DNA from 2 places in the Priestia sp. GS2 genome. Region 2 is predicted to be linked to the other one. Evidence: riboswitches for the same ligand, from Rfam matches in the RefSeq annotation. Region 2 holds a riboswitch; the other holds the start of a gene.
The links. A riboswitch is a leader RNA that binds a small molecule or an ion and turns the genes downstream of it on or off. The one in region 2 is predicted to bind cyclic di-GMP.
Positions count from the first base shown of each region.

Region 1: it holds a riboswitch for cyclic di-GMP, as region 2 does, so the genes downstream of both, sinI (DNA-binding anti-repressor SinI) here and V2145_RS07985 (glycosyltransferase family 2 protein) in region 2, are expected to answer to the same signal.

Region 1 is NZ_JAZGJX010000001.1:2,802,313-2,810,430, forward strand. It holds gene V2145_RS14285 (histidine kinase N-terminal 7TM domain-containing diguanylate cyclase) at 1-857, opposite strand, end outside; cyclic di-GMP riboswitch class I at 1,109-1,195, shown strand; gene sinI (DNA-binding anti-repressor SinI) at 1,222-1,353, shown strand; gene ftsZ (cell division protein FtsZ) at 1,920-2,873, shown strand; gene V2145_RS14300 (EAL domain-containing protein) at 2,923-5,403, opposite strand; gene V2145_RS14305 (ABC-2 transporter permease) at 5,545-6,153, opposite strand; gene V2145_RS14310 (ABC transporter ATP-binding protein) at 6,134-7,015, opposite strand; gene V2145_RS14315 (GntR family transcriptional regulator) at 7,015-7,392, opposite strand; gene V2145_RS14320 (immune inhibitor A domain-containing protein) at 7,516-8,118, opposite strand, start outside.
Region 2 is NZ_JAZGJX010000001.1:1,540,762-1,548,879, forward strand. It holds gene V2145_RS07985 (glycosyltransferase family 2 protein) at 1-1,015, opposite strand, end outside; cyclic di-GMP riboswitch class I at 1,038-1,122, opposite strand; gene V2145_RS07990 (hypothetical protein) at 1,307-1,801, shown strand; gene V2145_RS07995 (MFS transporter) at 2,016-3,233, opposite strand; gene V2145_RS08000 (LysR family transcriptional regulator) at 3,426-4,298, shown strand; gene V2145_RS08005 (hypothetical protein) at 4,384-4,941, shown strand; gene V2145_RS08010 (TcaA NTF2-like domain-containing protein) at 5,049-6,740, shown strand; gene V2145_RS08015 (EamA family transporter) at 6,770-7,714, opposite strand; gene V2145_RS08020 (AraC family transcriptional regulator) at 7,822-8,118, shown strand, end outside.

The DNA.
Region 1 (8,118 bases), 1.3 Mb from region 2:
TTTTCTTTTACAATGGATAGAACATGCTCACCAACCATTCTATGATGCAGCATGGGAATCACTTGACGAGCGGCATTATTAAAGTCTACCACTATGCCCTTTTGATTTAGTACAACAACGCCTTCTTTCATCGTTTCAAATACCACATCACGAGCGATAGGCACCACGTTAAAAGAACGGAACATAAAGATAGCCACCCCGTGAAACAAGCAGGTCAATCCAATGGAAACAGGTCCCAAATCAATGCCATATGGACTAAGCTTATTTAAATAAAAATAGCTGGCGATAACAGGCGTTAGCAAGCCAAATACCATTAATAAAATTTGCATTTGAAATTGAAAAGCTGATTTTCGAAGTTCCATTAATAGTACAATGACGCTAAGCATGATGCAGACAAACAAATAAAATGAATGGAGATAATGAAACGGACCTGCTACTAAATCTGCCACTGGAAAAGGCGTATCGCTTCGAAATCCCACTTTTTTATAATACAGATGATGCCACTCATTTGTATTGTGAGTGAAAATTGTAATAATTGGAACAGTAAATAAAAGATAATAAAATGCTGGATAAATCTTTTTGCCAACGTAGTTAAAGCACATTAAAACAATGAACGCTGGAATAAATGGAAGCGGTAAATACTCTATGCTTAGCCAAAACTTCACTTCTTCAATTGAAGTACTCATCATTTCAAACATATATCCAAAAGCAAAAACTGCAGACATACAGGTTAAAATGACATAATGCTTAACACCGGGGCCCTCGCGAATTTTAAAGGCACCGTATAAACTTAAAGCTAAAATAAGAACACCTGAACTTCCAACGATTACTACATATTTTAGTAGTTCACTATGCATGACCTATGACTCCATTTTCGTTAAGGTTAGCGTCCGCTATATTATTATACCGTAGCTCATTTTCCTTAGCATATATTTTTCGTTTAAATTACCTATTTTCCATCCATAAAAATCTATAATATTACATTTTATGAGTATATTTACTCATAAATAAGATATTTTTTTCAATTTTATTGAAAACTATACCATATTTCGACACCTTTTTCGTTTTTCTCATTATATACTGTCAGTGATACTAAAAAATAGTTCTCTTCAGAAAAAGGCAAACCTTTTGAAAGAAAGCGACGCAAAGCTACAGATCTAAGGTGGAAAAGCACTATGATGGCTGAGCTCCCTGAAATGGGTAGAGGAGGATATTGAAGTAATGATAAACCAAACAACAATCAGTGTAGAAGAAAATGTACAAGAATGGATTTCACTCATGCAGTATGCAAAGGAGCTTGGTCTCACAACTGAAGAGGTAAAAGATTTTTTACTTCAGAACAAATCCACATGAATAGTCCTCGTATTGCAATATAACACCTTGCGCCTTTAGGTATAAATTATCTGAAGGTTTTTTCTTGTACACTAGTAATAGCAGTAAATAAAAGGAGTGTGAAGAAAAGCTGAATCTAGCATTATTTCTCATTATTGCGGCTCTAGTATTCTATATTCTTGCTTTAAATTCTAAGATTCGTCTGCTCGAAAATCAAATTAAATCGATACCACTCACAAAAGACCAACAAGAAGCACTTACAGCCAAAACCTCTGCTATGATCGAACAAGGAAAAACAAATGTAGAAATTATAAAAGCTATCAGGCAAGATTCAGGTTGGGGTTTGCTTCAAGCAAAACAGTATGTTGATACATTCAAAAGATGACCAAAGTCGAGTTATTTGGTCATCTTTTTTGCGTTTTGATAACGTTTTTCGTCAAATACAGACAGACAACCTTAATTAATGGTACAATGGCGATAAAACAGTGAATTTAACATCATTATGTCAACGGAAATAAAGATGATGATTATTTAAACAATCACTTACCTTTTTTGAACAATCGAATGAAAGAAAGTAGGCTGAACATATGATTGATTTTGATACAGGATCTCCACTAGTGAAAATTAAAGTAGTTGGTGTAGGAGGCGGTGGAAATAATACCGTTAACCGCATGATTGAACACGGTGTACAAGGCGTTGAGTTTATGGCTGTAAACACAGACGCTCAGGCTCTTAATCTATCAAAAGCAGAAAAGCGCATGCAAATTGGCGCTGCCCTAACGCGCGGACTCGGTGCTGGTGCAAATCCTGAAGTTGGACGCGCTGCTGCGGAAGAGAGCAAAGAAGAAATCCAAGATGCTCTTCAAGGTGCCGACATGGTGTTTGTAACAGCAGGCATGGGCGGCGGAACAGGAACAGGTGCAGCACCTGTTGTTGCGGAAATGGCTCGTGAGCTCGGTGCGCTAACAATCGGTGTCGTAACAAAACCGTTCCGTTTTGAAGGAACAAAACGGACGCGTCAAGCAACAGGCGGCGTTGACGAAATGATGAACGCGGTTGATACGCTGATCGTCATTCCAAACGATCGCTTATTAGAAATTGGTGATAAGCGTACGACAATGCTTGATGCCTTCCGCGAAGCTGATAACGTACTTCGTCAAGGTATTCAAGGCATTTCGGACTTAATTTCTATCCCAGGCTTTATTAACCTTGATTTCGCTGACGTAAAGACCATTATGTCTGACCAAGGTTATGCGCTGATGGGAATTGGGATTGCAAGCGGTCCTGATCGTGCTGCTGAAGCGGCAAAGAAAGCAATTTCTAGTCCACTGTTAGACCGTTCAATTGACGGAGCACAAGGAATTCTCATGAATATTACAAGCGGCTCTAACCTCAGCTTATTTGAAGTTCAGGAAGCTGCTGATATCGTGACGTCTGCTTCTGATCAAGAATTAAACATGATCTTCGGTTCCGTTATCAACGAAGACCTTCAAGATAAAGTAATGGTAACCGTTATCGCAACTGGTTTTTCAGAAAGCTAATTAAAAACACTTGGATGATACGTCCAAGTGTTTTTTCATCTTATCTATGCTATACGTTTGGCGTTAAATACTTCATTTTCAAGTAGTCAGCCGCTTTGTCTTCGCACACAGGTTTGCTAAAGATATAGCCTTGAATAAAAGAACATCCCCGATTCTTTAAGAACGAAAGCTGCGCATGCGTTTCCACACCTTCAGCTACAACTTTCATGTTCAGCCCTTGTGCGAGGTAGAGCAGACTTTTTGTAATCATTTGATGTTTCTCATTTTCAACAACAGATTGGATAAATGTCTTATCTATTTTTAGTACGTCGAACTCCAGCTTCTGCAAGTGAGATAGCGAGCTAAACCCTGTTCCAAAATCATCTAAAGCAAACGTTACGCCCTGCTTTCTTAAGGTTGTCATCATTTCTTTCACCTGATCTTCATGATGAATGATAGAGTTTTCCGTAATTTCTAGTTCGATAAGCGAGGGATCGATGTCATAGCGTTTTAAGAGCTCTGTGATAAATTCAATAAAGTGCGGTTTCAAAAGGCGCTTCGACGATACGTTAACCGACACTGGCACAACCGTCAGCCCCAACTGCTTCCATTCTTTCAGCTGTTGACATACTTTCTCTAGTACCCAATCACCAATCTTGACAATAAGGTCAGACTCCTCAGCGACTGGAATAAACTCTCCAGGTGATACAAATCCCCGCTCTGGGTGTTTCCAGCGAATCAGTGCCTCAAAACTATCAATCTCTCTCGTTTGCGCGTTAATCTTTGGCTGATATTGAAGAAACAGCTCATTGCGTTCAAACGAACTGCGCAGCTCTTTTTCTAAATGAAAGCTTGTATACATTTGACTATCCATACAAGGTGAATAGAGCTGCCATTCATTTTTCCCTAGCTCTTTTGCTCGATGCAAGGCAAGGCTGGCATTTTTCAAAAGAGTTTTCGCATCTTCTCCATCACGTGGATAAATTGCAATCCCCATACTTGTTGTCGTATGCAAGTCAAGTTCATCCATTTTAACTTCCTTTTCTACCTGTTCAAAAAGCTGTTTGGCAATTGGCATACAATCTTCCAAGCAGTTTGCTGATTCAAAAAACAGTGCAAATTCATCTCCACCGATTCGCGCAAGAGACCCTTTCCCCTGTGTTTTTTGTTGAAGCCGAAGCGCTATCTTTTGCAGCATGCGGTCACCTATATCATGACCTAGGTTATCGTTTAAATGCTTGAAGCGATCAAGATCAAGATAAAAAACAGCAATAGAAGCCTCGTTGTTTTTAGCATGCGTAATTACTTCAGTTAATGTTTGTTCAAACTTACGGCGATTCGGTAAATTGGTTAAGTAATCATAGTGTGCTAGATATTCAATTTCGTCTATATAATGCTTTTTCTCCGTAACATCTTCTATAATTCCATCTAATCGAATGACGTTTCCCTTTTCATCGACATCAGGAACTATCTGATCTTTTAACCATTTAACATTTCCTTTTTTCGTAATAATACGGTAGTAATGACAGATAGGGTCACCCTTCATCAACTTTAATTGTGCTAACTCTACTTTTTCTAAATCATCAGGATGTACACGCTCTTTCCAAAACGATCGATTTTCAATAATCTTTTCTATTGACTCCTCATAGATATCGGCAATGCCATCAGAGCAAAACGTCACTTTGCTTTCACGCACATCTGCTGACCATATCCCAACTTCTAAATTAGCTTGCCTCACAGAAAACCTCTGTTTAACCTGCTTAAACTGTTTTTTTATATGATGTATTTCAGTTACATCATATACAACACCAAGAAGCTGCACAACTTGATTTTGCTCATTCATGACGGGGTCTGCTTTTTCAAATACGATACGTAAATCACCATTTGGTTGTATTAAACGATATTTAATACTATAGCTATCACCCCTGTTAATAGCTTGTTTGACAGTTTGATTCATATATTCTTGATCATCCGGATGAACAAACTCCAGCACTTTATCATATGAAGGAAGAAAACCGCTATGTTCTTTAACTCCAAAAATTGAATGCATTTGTCTCGACCAGCAGAATCGATTTTCTAGCACATCATAATACCAGCTTCCGATATTCGCTAGCTTTTGTTCCATATCCAGCTGGTTTTGAAGCGTTAATAAATGCCACTGCTCTTCCGCCTGTTTTTTACAGATTGCATACACCGCTTGTAATTGTTCATGGATAAAGACTGGAATATAACTCACCATCATCCTCATATTCTTGCCACACTTTGTTTTTAACATTGCTGTAAATTGGACAACTTCACCGTTCAGTGCATATGCAAAATACTTTTCATGATCTAATCCGTACTTTGCAAGTTGAAAAAAAGAGATTCGTCCTTGCACTTCAGTACATACAAAAGCTGAAGCTTGTTCGTTATAAAAAAGTAAATCCCCTTTTTTATCCAACAAAAAAATAGCATATGAGCTAGCTTCTATGAGTGCTGTATTAAAAGTATGAACGTTCATCGCGCCTTGTCTACTAGAGGATACGATGTGATTTAAAAATGAATCATGCATCTAGTTCTCTTTTCTCCTCGCTCTATCAGTCTTATTTTTAATTGTAAAGGTTCAGTTTCATTTTGCAAGACTATCCTTACAAAACTGTTATTATTTTCTTAAGAATAGTATGTTCATTGAGAGCTAGAGAAAAGGAACCACTTAACATGTTTTTTGTTTATAGATAAAAATCGATGTAAGCCACGATAAGAGGTAGAGAAGTAACGCAGGTAAAAGAACAAACAGATAAAGGTCTGAAACATTAAAAGACATGATTGTGCGTGCAACGTTAATTACTTGTTCCTGTAGATTATGAACAAAGGTATTAGCAATAATCATATAGATAACAAACAGCCCAATAAAAGCTATTCCTAAATATTTGCTGTGAAAGATATACGAAACTGGAAAGGCAATGGAAACAAAGATCAAAACGACGCTGATACTAAACACTAATTGCCCCCACTGCATCCCTTCACCATGAATAATCCGGTTTGAAATAGCAATGACCAAAAGCGTAATAACTGCAAACAGGAACGCACCAAGGTATTTAGCTGATACAATCTCTTTACGTGTGTACGGAAGTGAGTTTAGCAAAAGCCGCACAGCGGATTTCTCATCCTCTGAAAAAGCATTCATGATGAGTGCAATGCTAAAGATAATACCTACCCAAGTAGTCGACGTATCAATTAGTAAATAGATAAATAAGATCGGTAGTAAAATAATAAATACATTTCTTTGTAATAAAAAGTCTTTACGAATAAGCTGTAGCATGTTCACGCTCCCCCTTTTTTGTATAGAACATAATGTCCTCAAGCGTCGGCTTTTCAATGAGCACTTCTGCACCGAAGATATCGTGTACGCGGTCCTTTTTGTTAGTGAGCGCTTCAAACCCATGATTAGACGTTTGAATGGCTAGAAATTCTTTTTTCGTGTCACGATCTAATAAATCAACTGCCCCTTTTACGAGGGCGTATTCTTCAAAGATTTGATGGTGCTCTTTTGTAAACATATGCTGTCCGTTATGGATAAAGGTAATATAGTCTGCGATTTTATCTAAATCTGTGGTGATATGCGTGGAGAAGAAGATTGTTTTCTCATGATTGAGCATGAGCTCTTGTAGAATCTCTAACAGCTCTCTTCGAAAAATGGGATCTAAGCCAGATGTTGGCTCATCCATCACAATTAAATCTGCATGATGAGACAATGCCATCGTTAAAGAAGCCTTCATCAGCATCCCTTTTGAAAATGTTTTGATTTTTTTACGTAAAGGCAATTCAAAGCGTTCCGCGTACTGTGTAAACAACGTATCATCCCAGTTTCTGTACATGGGCTTAATAATACGATGAAGTTCACGTAACGTAATGTTTTCGTAGTACATATTTTCATCGCATACAAATCCAATCCGTTGTTTGATCTCTTTCTCATGCTTGATGTAGTTCAAGCCAAATACAGAAATGCTCCCTCTATCAGGCTGTAATAGATTCATAATCATTTTAATAATCGTCGACTTTCCTACTCCGTTTCCACCAATTAATCCTGTCACAAAACCTTTGTTTACTGACAGAGATAAATCCTTTAGCTGAAATCCGTTAAAGGACTTGGTTACATTATTCAATTCAATCACGCTATTCATTACCTTTCCTCCTCATATAAAATAATTAAAAGCTCTTGAAGTTCCTGCAGCTCAATTCCAATCCCCTTGCTGTTTTGAATGGCAGCTGCTAATTGTTCTTCGATAACTCTTCGCTTTCGCTCCCGAATCATCTCATGATTTTGTTCCGAAACAAATGAGCCTTTTCCCACAATTGAAAAGATAAACCCACCCTTTTCAAGTTCTTCATAAGCACGCTTGGTTGTAATGACGCTAACACCTAAATCCTTAGCAAGCTGACGCATCGATGGTAACGAGGTTCCCGGTTTTAATTCATCCGCTAAGATTTGCTTTTGAATCTGATGGTAAATTTGTTCATATATAGGCTCTTTTGACTGATTTGAAATTACAATATGCATATTCATACCTCTTTTAAATAATGTATATATACTTTATATACATTATATACACATTGTGTTCCTCATTTCAATATTTTCCATAGAAAAAAGCGGTAAGTTTTTCACTTACCGCTTCTGAATCTCTTATTTATGAATCCAAACCGCGCCAGCTGAATTATCTTTCGCTTCGCCAATTACATCGATTTTCAAACCGTGTTTTGGAAGGATGCGGCCTGCATCTTTAATACGATCATCGATATAAGAACGACGGTCGTTAAAGCTTGTTACGCCTTTTGCTTCTTTAGAAGAGATTGTTCCATTTGTTGCATGTGTATATGTCCATGGAAGCGTTGAATCAAATGAGAACGCAGCGTCTGCAATTTGATAACGCGTTGTGTTTGCCGTTGTGCTAATTCCGTTTCCATTAAAGTATAGAACCTTTTTAGGATGTGAATCCACAACCCCTAAGAAACCTTCACCAGGGTGCTGTCCAACCCAGTTATCTAAGTAGCTATCATCAGCATACCACAATAGCATTCCAGTATTGTACTTCGCTCCGCGCGCAAATTGCAGCGCTTTGTCATTTCCAGCGTAGTTTCTCCACTCAACGTAGTAGTAGTTATCCTTGTACATTAAACCATCTGTTTGCTCGAATCCGTCTAGTGTAAACGTTGTTTGTCCTTCTGCATCATCTGTAAATATTACTTTACCATCTACAACAAGTGATGCGTTATCAAGGCCAAAACC
Region 2 (8,118 bases):
GCAAAAGTACAAATAAAAGGCGAATGAGCAAATCACTAAGCGTTTTTAGCTGTGAGCGCCATAGCTTACCTTTATGTCGTGTTTTAACACCTAAGTTAGAATTAGTAAGCAGATCAACGGTTCCTGACTTCCATTTGTTTCGCTGTTCACGAAACGTATGGTAGGAGCGCATGGAGTCAACAAAGCATCTGGCAGAAGGGCTAATTAACGTTTTCCAATTTGCTTTTTGAAGCTGCCAAGTTAACAGCATATCTTCAACATCACTATCATTTTGCCAAGGACCATCGAGGTTATTTTGTTCAACAACTGTTTGTAAAGCTTCAGGTCGAAATAATGTTGCTTGTCCTCCCAATACGTACGTACTTCCACCATGATATTGCAAATCTAAAAGCCAGCTAGCCATGTCCTGCTTTTGTTGATGGGTCCACCAACGAGTAAGTGGGCCACCGTATTCACCACTTGCTAACTTTTGCTCATATTGAACATCGTCTTTAGACAGCTGGCTTTTCTTTTTGGGCATGCGCATTGTATATTTTGCCATTACACCACCAATATTTCGAGATGTCATCAAATCTTCCCAAAGGTTAATAAGGGCTTGCGGAGCCAGACGACTGTCTGCATCCATCCCTAATATCGCTTTAATGGATTCTTTATACAGCTGTTGATAAGTTGTGAGAGTTTTAGAATACAAGTCAAGCGTATCACCGTAAATACGTTTCCAAGCTGTGTTCAGTGCACCAACTTTGCGTTGTTTATTATTTTCCGTAATAAGAACTTTAACGTTTAAATTAAAGTCTTTAGCAGCTTGTTCTGCACGTTCTTTTGTGCGGTCGGTGCAGTTATCAGCAATTACAAATACATCCAAGTCTACTCGATTAGGTAAAAGTTGATCTCCTAATCCTTCCAAACAATCTCGGATTGACTTTTCTTCATTGTGAGCTGGAATAAAAGCTACAATTCGAGGCTTCATGTACGAAGCGCCAATACTTCCTGTACGCATGCTTTCGCTGTTCATCGTTAATACCCCTCCAACGGTATCAGGAAACCCAGCCATCATAGCTATTAAGCGTTAGATCTGAGGTTTTGCGTCCTAACCTTTCGATTAGTTTGCCTTTGGCTGAAAAATAAAAGTTTGTTTTCTTTCAAGAACAAAAATGAAGATTAAATACCTATATAAAGAATACTTTTTCTAGATTCTATCATAAAAATAGGTAAATATACCTTATATTAATTCGACAAATCATGCTATATTTCCCGAAATTATATGGTAGAATATTCAATATAATAAAAAAGTAGGTGTTTCTCTATGTATACAAGTGAACAGCACGCTTCTCACATCCAGCGTGAGCTTGAAAAGTATTCACAGTCAGTTGTGAATGAGCTAAGGAAGGTGACTCAATTTACCTTCCATTCAGAAATCGATCTGCTCGACTTTACTGCTTTTCCACAGGTATTGGATTTGTCCATTACGATGTTTTCGATGGACCGTGATGCAAATGAAGTGTTTGGAGAAGAGTGCAGAAGCGATGAGTTTGCTGGAAGCTTTACGATTAGTGAAGAAGTAAACTACAATTATCTATTGGAAGAGGAAGAAGACGCATTTTGGGAGTTTTATGAGGAGAACGAAGAGGTTGAAGAAGCAGAACATAAGGCTATTGCAAGCTGGTTTTATAGCTGTTGGTTAGAAGCGGGTGGTTCTTCTATTAAGCTTCCAAGTTACTTTAGCTTCCACGACCACGACCTTTGCTTGGACTTGCATCAAAACAAGTGGATTTCCGACGGTGATAAATGGTTTGAGTAAAGAGGAAAAATCTGCTACTTTATTGTATAAAAAGTGATTATGAAATCGTTCGATACTTTTATTATCTGAGGTGTGAAGCGGAAAAGAAGGTAGTCACTTTACAAAGCACTAAGCTTTCTCAAAGAAATTTAATTTTCTTATATGAAACCATAGCAAACGGAAAAAGCTCTGTGAATCACTATGACAGAGCTTTTTACTGTTTATAGCACCTTCTCTAATAGCTTTCATTTGCTTTTACAAGAACAGACGATTTGACGTTTACTTTTGATAAGCAAGCGGTTAATATTCCGGCAGTTAGTATAAATCCGCCAATCATTCCGATGACGCCGTGCCAGCCGTAGTGGGACCAGAATATTCCGCCTAAGGTCCCGCCAACGCTTGACCCCGTATAGTATAAAAATAAATATAGAGATGAGGCTTGTGCTTTGTTGCGCAGGGCTCGCTGTCCTACCCAGCTGCTAGCGATGGAATGAGCGCCGAAAAAGCCAAAAGTAAAGAGGCCGATACCGATAATTTTTAATAGTAAGTGGCTCTCTAAAGTAAGGCAGACACCTGCAAACGCAACGAGTAGATTAATCAGCAGAATTGGCTGTTTACCGTGGTGATCAATGAGCTTTCCGTTCCAAATTGAACTGAATGTTCCAATCATCATGATAATAAAAATCCAGCTGATAACGGATTCGCTGAGTCCGTAAGGCTTAGCGGTTAGCACGTAGCCAATGTAATTGAACAAAGCAACATTGCTTCCTAATAGTAAAAAGCCAATGCAAAATAAAAAGAGTAAGCCAGGGTCTTTTAAGTGATCAATTAGTGACTTTCCTAAGCTGATGACATTGAGGCTACGCGGTGTAAAGTGTGTAGAATGAGGGAGGCTGCGCCAAAAAAGAACCGTAGCAATTAAGCTAATAATGCCAATTAATCCAATGGAGAAATGCCAGCCTGCTGCGTCGTTGACAACTCCTGAAATGACACGCCCCGCTACGGCTCCAATGGCGTTTCCGCTAATGTATAAGCCCATGGCTGCACCTAAGCTTTTTCTTTCAATCTCTTCGCCAAGATAAGCCATTGCAACGGCCGGTAAGCCTGCTAAAGCAATTCCAACGAGTGCACGAAATACTAGTAACACATAAAAATTAGGACTAAAAGCTGTTAAAATGCAAAGTGCAGAAGCAGCAAACATTGAATAAACCATCACAGATTTTCGGCCCCATACTTCAGAAAGAGAACCAAAGACAAGCATACTGATGGCGAGGGTAATAGTTGTGATGGATAGCGACAAGCTTGCGATAGTCGGTGAAATATCAAATTCGTTTGTAAACGTTACCATTAAGGGCTGAGCGCAATAAAGAATGGCAAAAGTATTGAAGCCAGCTGCAAAAAATGCAAAGCTCATTTTGCGAAACGTTTTTGTTCCCTGCTTAATATAGCTCATACTGTCATCACTTGTTCATGATCATATTCTCCACACATATTTTATCCATCCTTTTGATTATTAATTTCGTTTCTATAGCTATAGGAGAATTTCTCTCCTGTATATCCTATCACTTCTGATATATAATGTATAATGCATAGTTATCATAATTTTGATGCATTTATGTAATGAATGGGAGAGGTGGCAAACGAGTTGGAATGGCAGCAGTTTGAATATTTCCAGACTTTAGCACGCTTACAGCATATGACAAAAGCAGCGAAGGAGCTTTCGATTACACAACCTGCTTTAAGCAGGTCGCTAGCTCGGTTTGAAGAAGAAATCGGTGTTTCGCTCTTTGAACGACAAGGGCGATCTATTCGCTTAAATCAGTACGGTGAAATTCTATTAAAAAGCGTTACAAATATGATGAACGAATTTGAGAAAGGAAAGCAAGAAATTCAGCATTTACTTGACCCTGAACAAGGACAGGTTTCTCTAGGTTTTCTACATACGCTGAGTATCAACCTTATACCCGATTTGCTTGTGGAGTTCCGAAGGAAGTATCCCAAAGTCAACTTTTCACTTCGACAGAGCCCAACGCACATTCTACTAGAACAGCTGGAGAAAGGAGAGTTAGACATTTGCTTAATCTCTCCCATGGGTATTAAAGAACCCGTAGTGTGGAAAGAGCTTTGGAGAGAAGAGTTATTTGCGATTGTGCCGACGAACCATGCTTTTGCTAAAAAAGAAGCTATTACGATTGAAGAGCTAGTAGAAGAGCCGTTTATTCATTTGAAAAAAGGATTTAGTCTACGCGTCACAGTTGAACAGTGTCTACATGAAGTGGGCGTGAATCCTCATGTAACTTTTGAAGGAGAAGAAGCTGACACGGTTGCGGGTCTTGTTGCTGCGGGTCTTGGCGTATCAATTTTGCCAGATTTAAAAGGAGTAGATCAAAGTCATATCGTGAAAATTCCTATTCGCTATCCAAAATGTGAACGTCTTATCGGTCTAGCTTGGGTTGAAGGAAGATATATTTCACCAGCCGTGCAGAACTTCAAAGAGTTTATATTAAAAACGTTTTAGCCGTCTATCAATAAATAAAATCCCTTCTTTACGCATATACATGGGTATTAAAAGAGTGTGCCAAGCTATAAAGGAGGGATTTTACATGTCAACAGTTCCAATACCTCTTTATAAAAAATGGTGGTTTCTTGCGCTGATGCTTGCGCTAACGATTGTCTTTTTATTTTGTTCTGCACTTATTATTACGAGTTATCAAAAAATTTCACTGCTAGAAGAAGAGGTTACTGAGCTGACAGAAGAAAAGAAAGAAGTCCTCGCAGAAAAAAATCAGGCTGTAAAACAGCTTGAACATGTAAAAATGAAGCTGTCTGAACTTGAGGATAAGCTCGTAGGTCAAACAGAAACTAGTCAGAATACGCCAACTGCTTTTTCAGCTACGCTTACGAATCCGATTGTTTCGCTAGATGAAAAAGAAGTCGAGCAAGCGGTTTATCAAGCTGCCCAAGAGAAATACCCTAAGAACAAAACGATGCAGGAGCACGCGGTTAAAGAACAGCTTGAAAGCTATGAGTATTTAAAAGAATACGAAATTACTTCACAGTTTGAGCTAAACCACCTGCATGATGCGATGAAGGCCCATCCAGATGATTTTACCGCGATGCAAATGGTATTTGAAGAAGAGTTAAAAGCTTATGAATATTAATGTCGAGATGCTATGCGGATTATCGTATAGCTATTTTTGTCTGGAAATCTCGTGAAATTCCTGTATAGTGATAGTAGAAAATATTGAATTAACAGGTGAATAACTACATGAGCACAATGAAATGGAACGAAGCAGCTTATGAGATGCTGCAAAAATGGCTGAATTTATATAACGAAAAAGAACCGCTGCGTTCACGCCATTTACATAATGTAAAGGACAAGCTTCATCAACTGACGGAAGAAGCGTTTATATTAGAGGTTTCAAAAGAGCTGAACGCGGTTTACAAAGTAGTAAAAGCAGAGCGCAAGCAGTATGACATGACTAACTTAGAGTTCTTAGTGACGACTTTGCTTTCAACAGAGTATCCAGCTTTTCTGGAAGCGCGCAGTCAAAACTTGCGCCGAGTAGAGAAGTTAAAACAACTGCATACAGAGATACTAACTCTGTTTGAAACAAACATTAACACATCGTCTGACATGACCAGCTTGTTCAATCGTTATTTCGATGTTATGTCAGCATATGGTCAAACAAACAAGCTAGCGAATCTTGAAGCGAAGTGCGCAGAATATTTGCCAGCGTTTATGGCTTTTTATCAAAAGCGTGAAGGGTTAAAAGAAAATGCTTTAACTGTTCAAAAGCAAGAAAGTGAACTGCTTGAAGAATGGAATCAGCTCCGAAAAAAGCAGTACGTGACAAAGCAAACAGCAACTGGTTTTCGTACGAAGCAGCACGAGTACAATGAAAGTCTTCGTCGTCTTATCGTCGCAAATAAACAGCTCATAGAAATCGACTTACCTGGTTTGAAGAACAGTTTTGCGAATCTTGAAGCTAATATGAAAGCATACGCTATCGAGGCGCTGCGGGCTATTGAAAAAGAAATTAATGAAATAATAGACGATAGCGAGCGTTCTCAACAACAGCTACAAAAACAAATCGAGAGAGTAACCTACGTCGAAGAAATGGATTCTCACTATAAATGGTTATCATCATTTATGGACGCTTCGCGAACGTTTTTTCACGGAAAAGAAATTGAAGCATTCGACCAAGTAGCAGATCTTTACCGAAGCTCAGCTATTACTGAATTTATTGAAGTTGCTAAAGAAGTACAAATGCTTACCGGGCCGGAACCTATGTCAGCTGCTTCTCTTCCTTCTTATTTTGCTAGTTTGCAAGTGAAAGAAGAAAAGCTAAGCGTTCCAGCTACAGCCGACTATCCGGTTCTGGAAAAGCAGCAAAAAACAAAGCGAACGTTTCCCTTTTTCGTAGGGGCAGTTCTTGCAATTGTGCTCATTTTTATTGTGTATATGAATTTTGGCCGCGGGGTTACGGATGATAATACTGCACCAGCTATGACAGAAAAAGCAGAGGCAAAAGATAAGCAATCAGCAGAAAATGAACCAAAGCCTGTAAAAGACGTGAGTGAAACAGAGATTCACAACTTTGTAGGGTCTTATAAAGCCGCTTATTTTTCAAGCTTAAACAGCGGCGACTTTAGCGGAATGGCACCTTATATCGATGAAGATGCGCAAGTGTATAGTGATTTAGAAGCGTATATTACGTCTTTAGCTGGAAAAAACGTGTCGTTTGCCAATGATCAACTGCTTGTTAGTAAAGTTGAAAAGACGGGTGAAGGTAAGTATTCGGTGTATGCAACAGAAGAGTACACGTTTACTGATTCGTATGATGCCAGTACGAAGTTTGTAAAGAATCGAATCTATCGCGTGGAGCTAAAAGGTGAAGATAAGCTTAAAATTAAAAGTATTGAAACCACCAAAGACGTTCAAACACCAGTTGAATAAACTATAGAGAAAGATCCTCCTCTCATCATTTAAGAGATTTTGAGAGGGGGATTTTCTTGTTCAAGCGTTTTTGCTTTAGGAGCTTTTTGAAGCGTAAGTAAAAAAACAACGCCAAAGATACAAGCAGCTCCCAGCCACTGAAAGAACCCAAACGGCTGCTGAAGCCAAAAGACCGTTGTCAATACAGCAGCAAGAGGCTCCAGACTTCCTAGCAAACTTGTTTCTTTTGGAGGGAGGCTATCTAAGCTTTTAATATACAGCCAAAACGCCAGCATCGTTCCAAAGATGATGACAAAGAGCAAGTAGCCGTACGCAGCAAACGTAAATGTATCAAAATGAGCTTCCCAAGGCGCTCGAATAAAGCTAAGCGCAACTCCGCCAACCACCATTGACCATCCAACAACAACCAAAGAGTCAAATCGTTTAAGAAGCCGAACTGCATACAGCGTATAAAAAGCGGAGCATACCGCAGAAAGCAGTCCCCATACGATGGCTAGATAGGGCACAGAAAGCGTTGAGAGCGACCCGTTTGTAAGAAGGAAGAAGCATCCGGTTAAAGCTAATAAAAGGATCGTTCCGTCTTGTCTAGTAAAACGCATTTGTCTTCGAAACAGCAAGTATACAATAATAATGACGGGTGCTAAATATTGAAGCAGCGTTGCGACGGCTGCATTTCCATGATGAATAGCTGCCATATACGTATACTGCACGCCAAGCATGCCCAATATGCTATAAGTGACGAGCTGAAGAGCCGTCTGCTTTTCTTTCCAAATGAAAAGGACTTCCCGGCGATTTTTACCAAAGCAGCTTAAAAGTAAAAGCAGCAATCCGGCTAGTAATAAACGCGTGGTCACTAGCCAGTTGACGTCAATTTCATAGTCTTGAAACAGCTTTTTTGTTACTGTTCCTCCAATTCCCCAAAACGTTGCGCCCACAATCACGAATAATAAGCCAGCACGTCGATTAGATTTCATTTGATTTCCTACCTTTACAAAATATCATGATAGTATAATCATAAAGAGAAAAAACGCGTATTTATATTCAAATCGAGCTTAAAAATATAAAAATATTGAGGTGGGCTATGAAGTTTAAGCAGTTTTTAATCAATGAACAAAACTTAAAAGAGCTAACGAAGCACTACACGGGAGCGCTGCCGATTGCTTGCTATGAGACGACAATACTAGAACACGCCAGCGGTTACATTCCGCTTCACTGGCACGATGAAATTCAGCTCATCTACGTTTTAAAAGGAGAAGCGATTTTTCAAGTGAACGAAGAAAAAATTAAGCTGCGTAGCGGGGATGGACTCTTTATTAACAGCGGCTGCTTGCATATGGCAGAAGATCTCAAGAAAACGGGCTGCGTGTATATTTGTTTA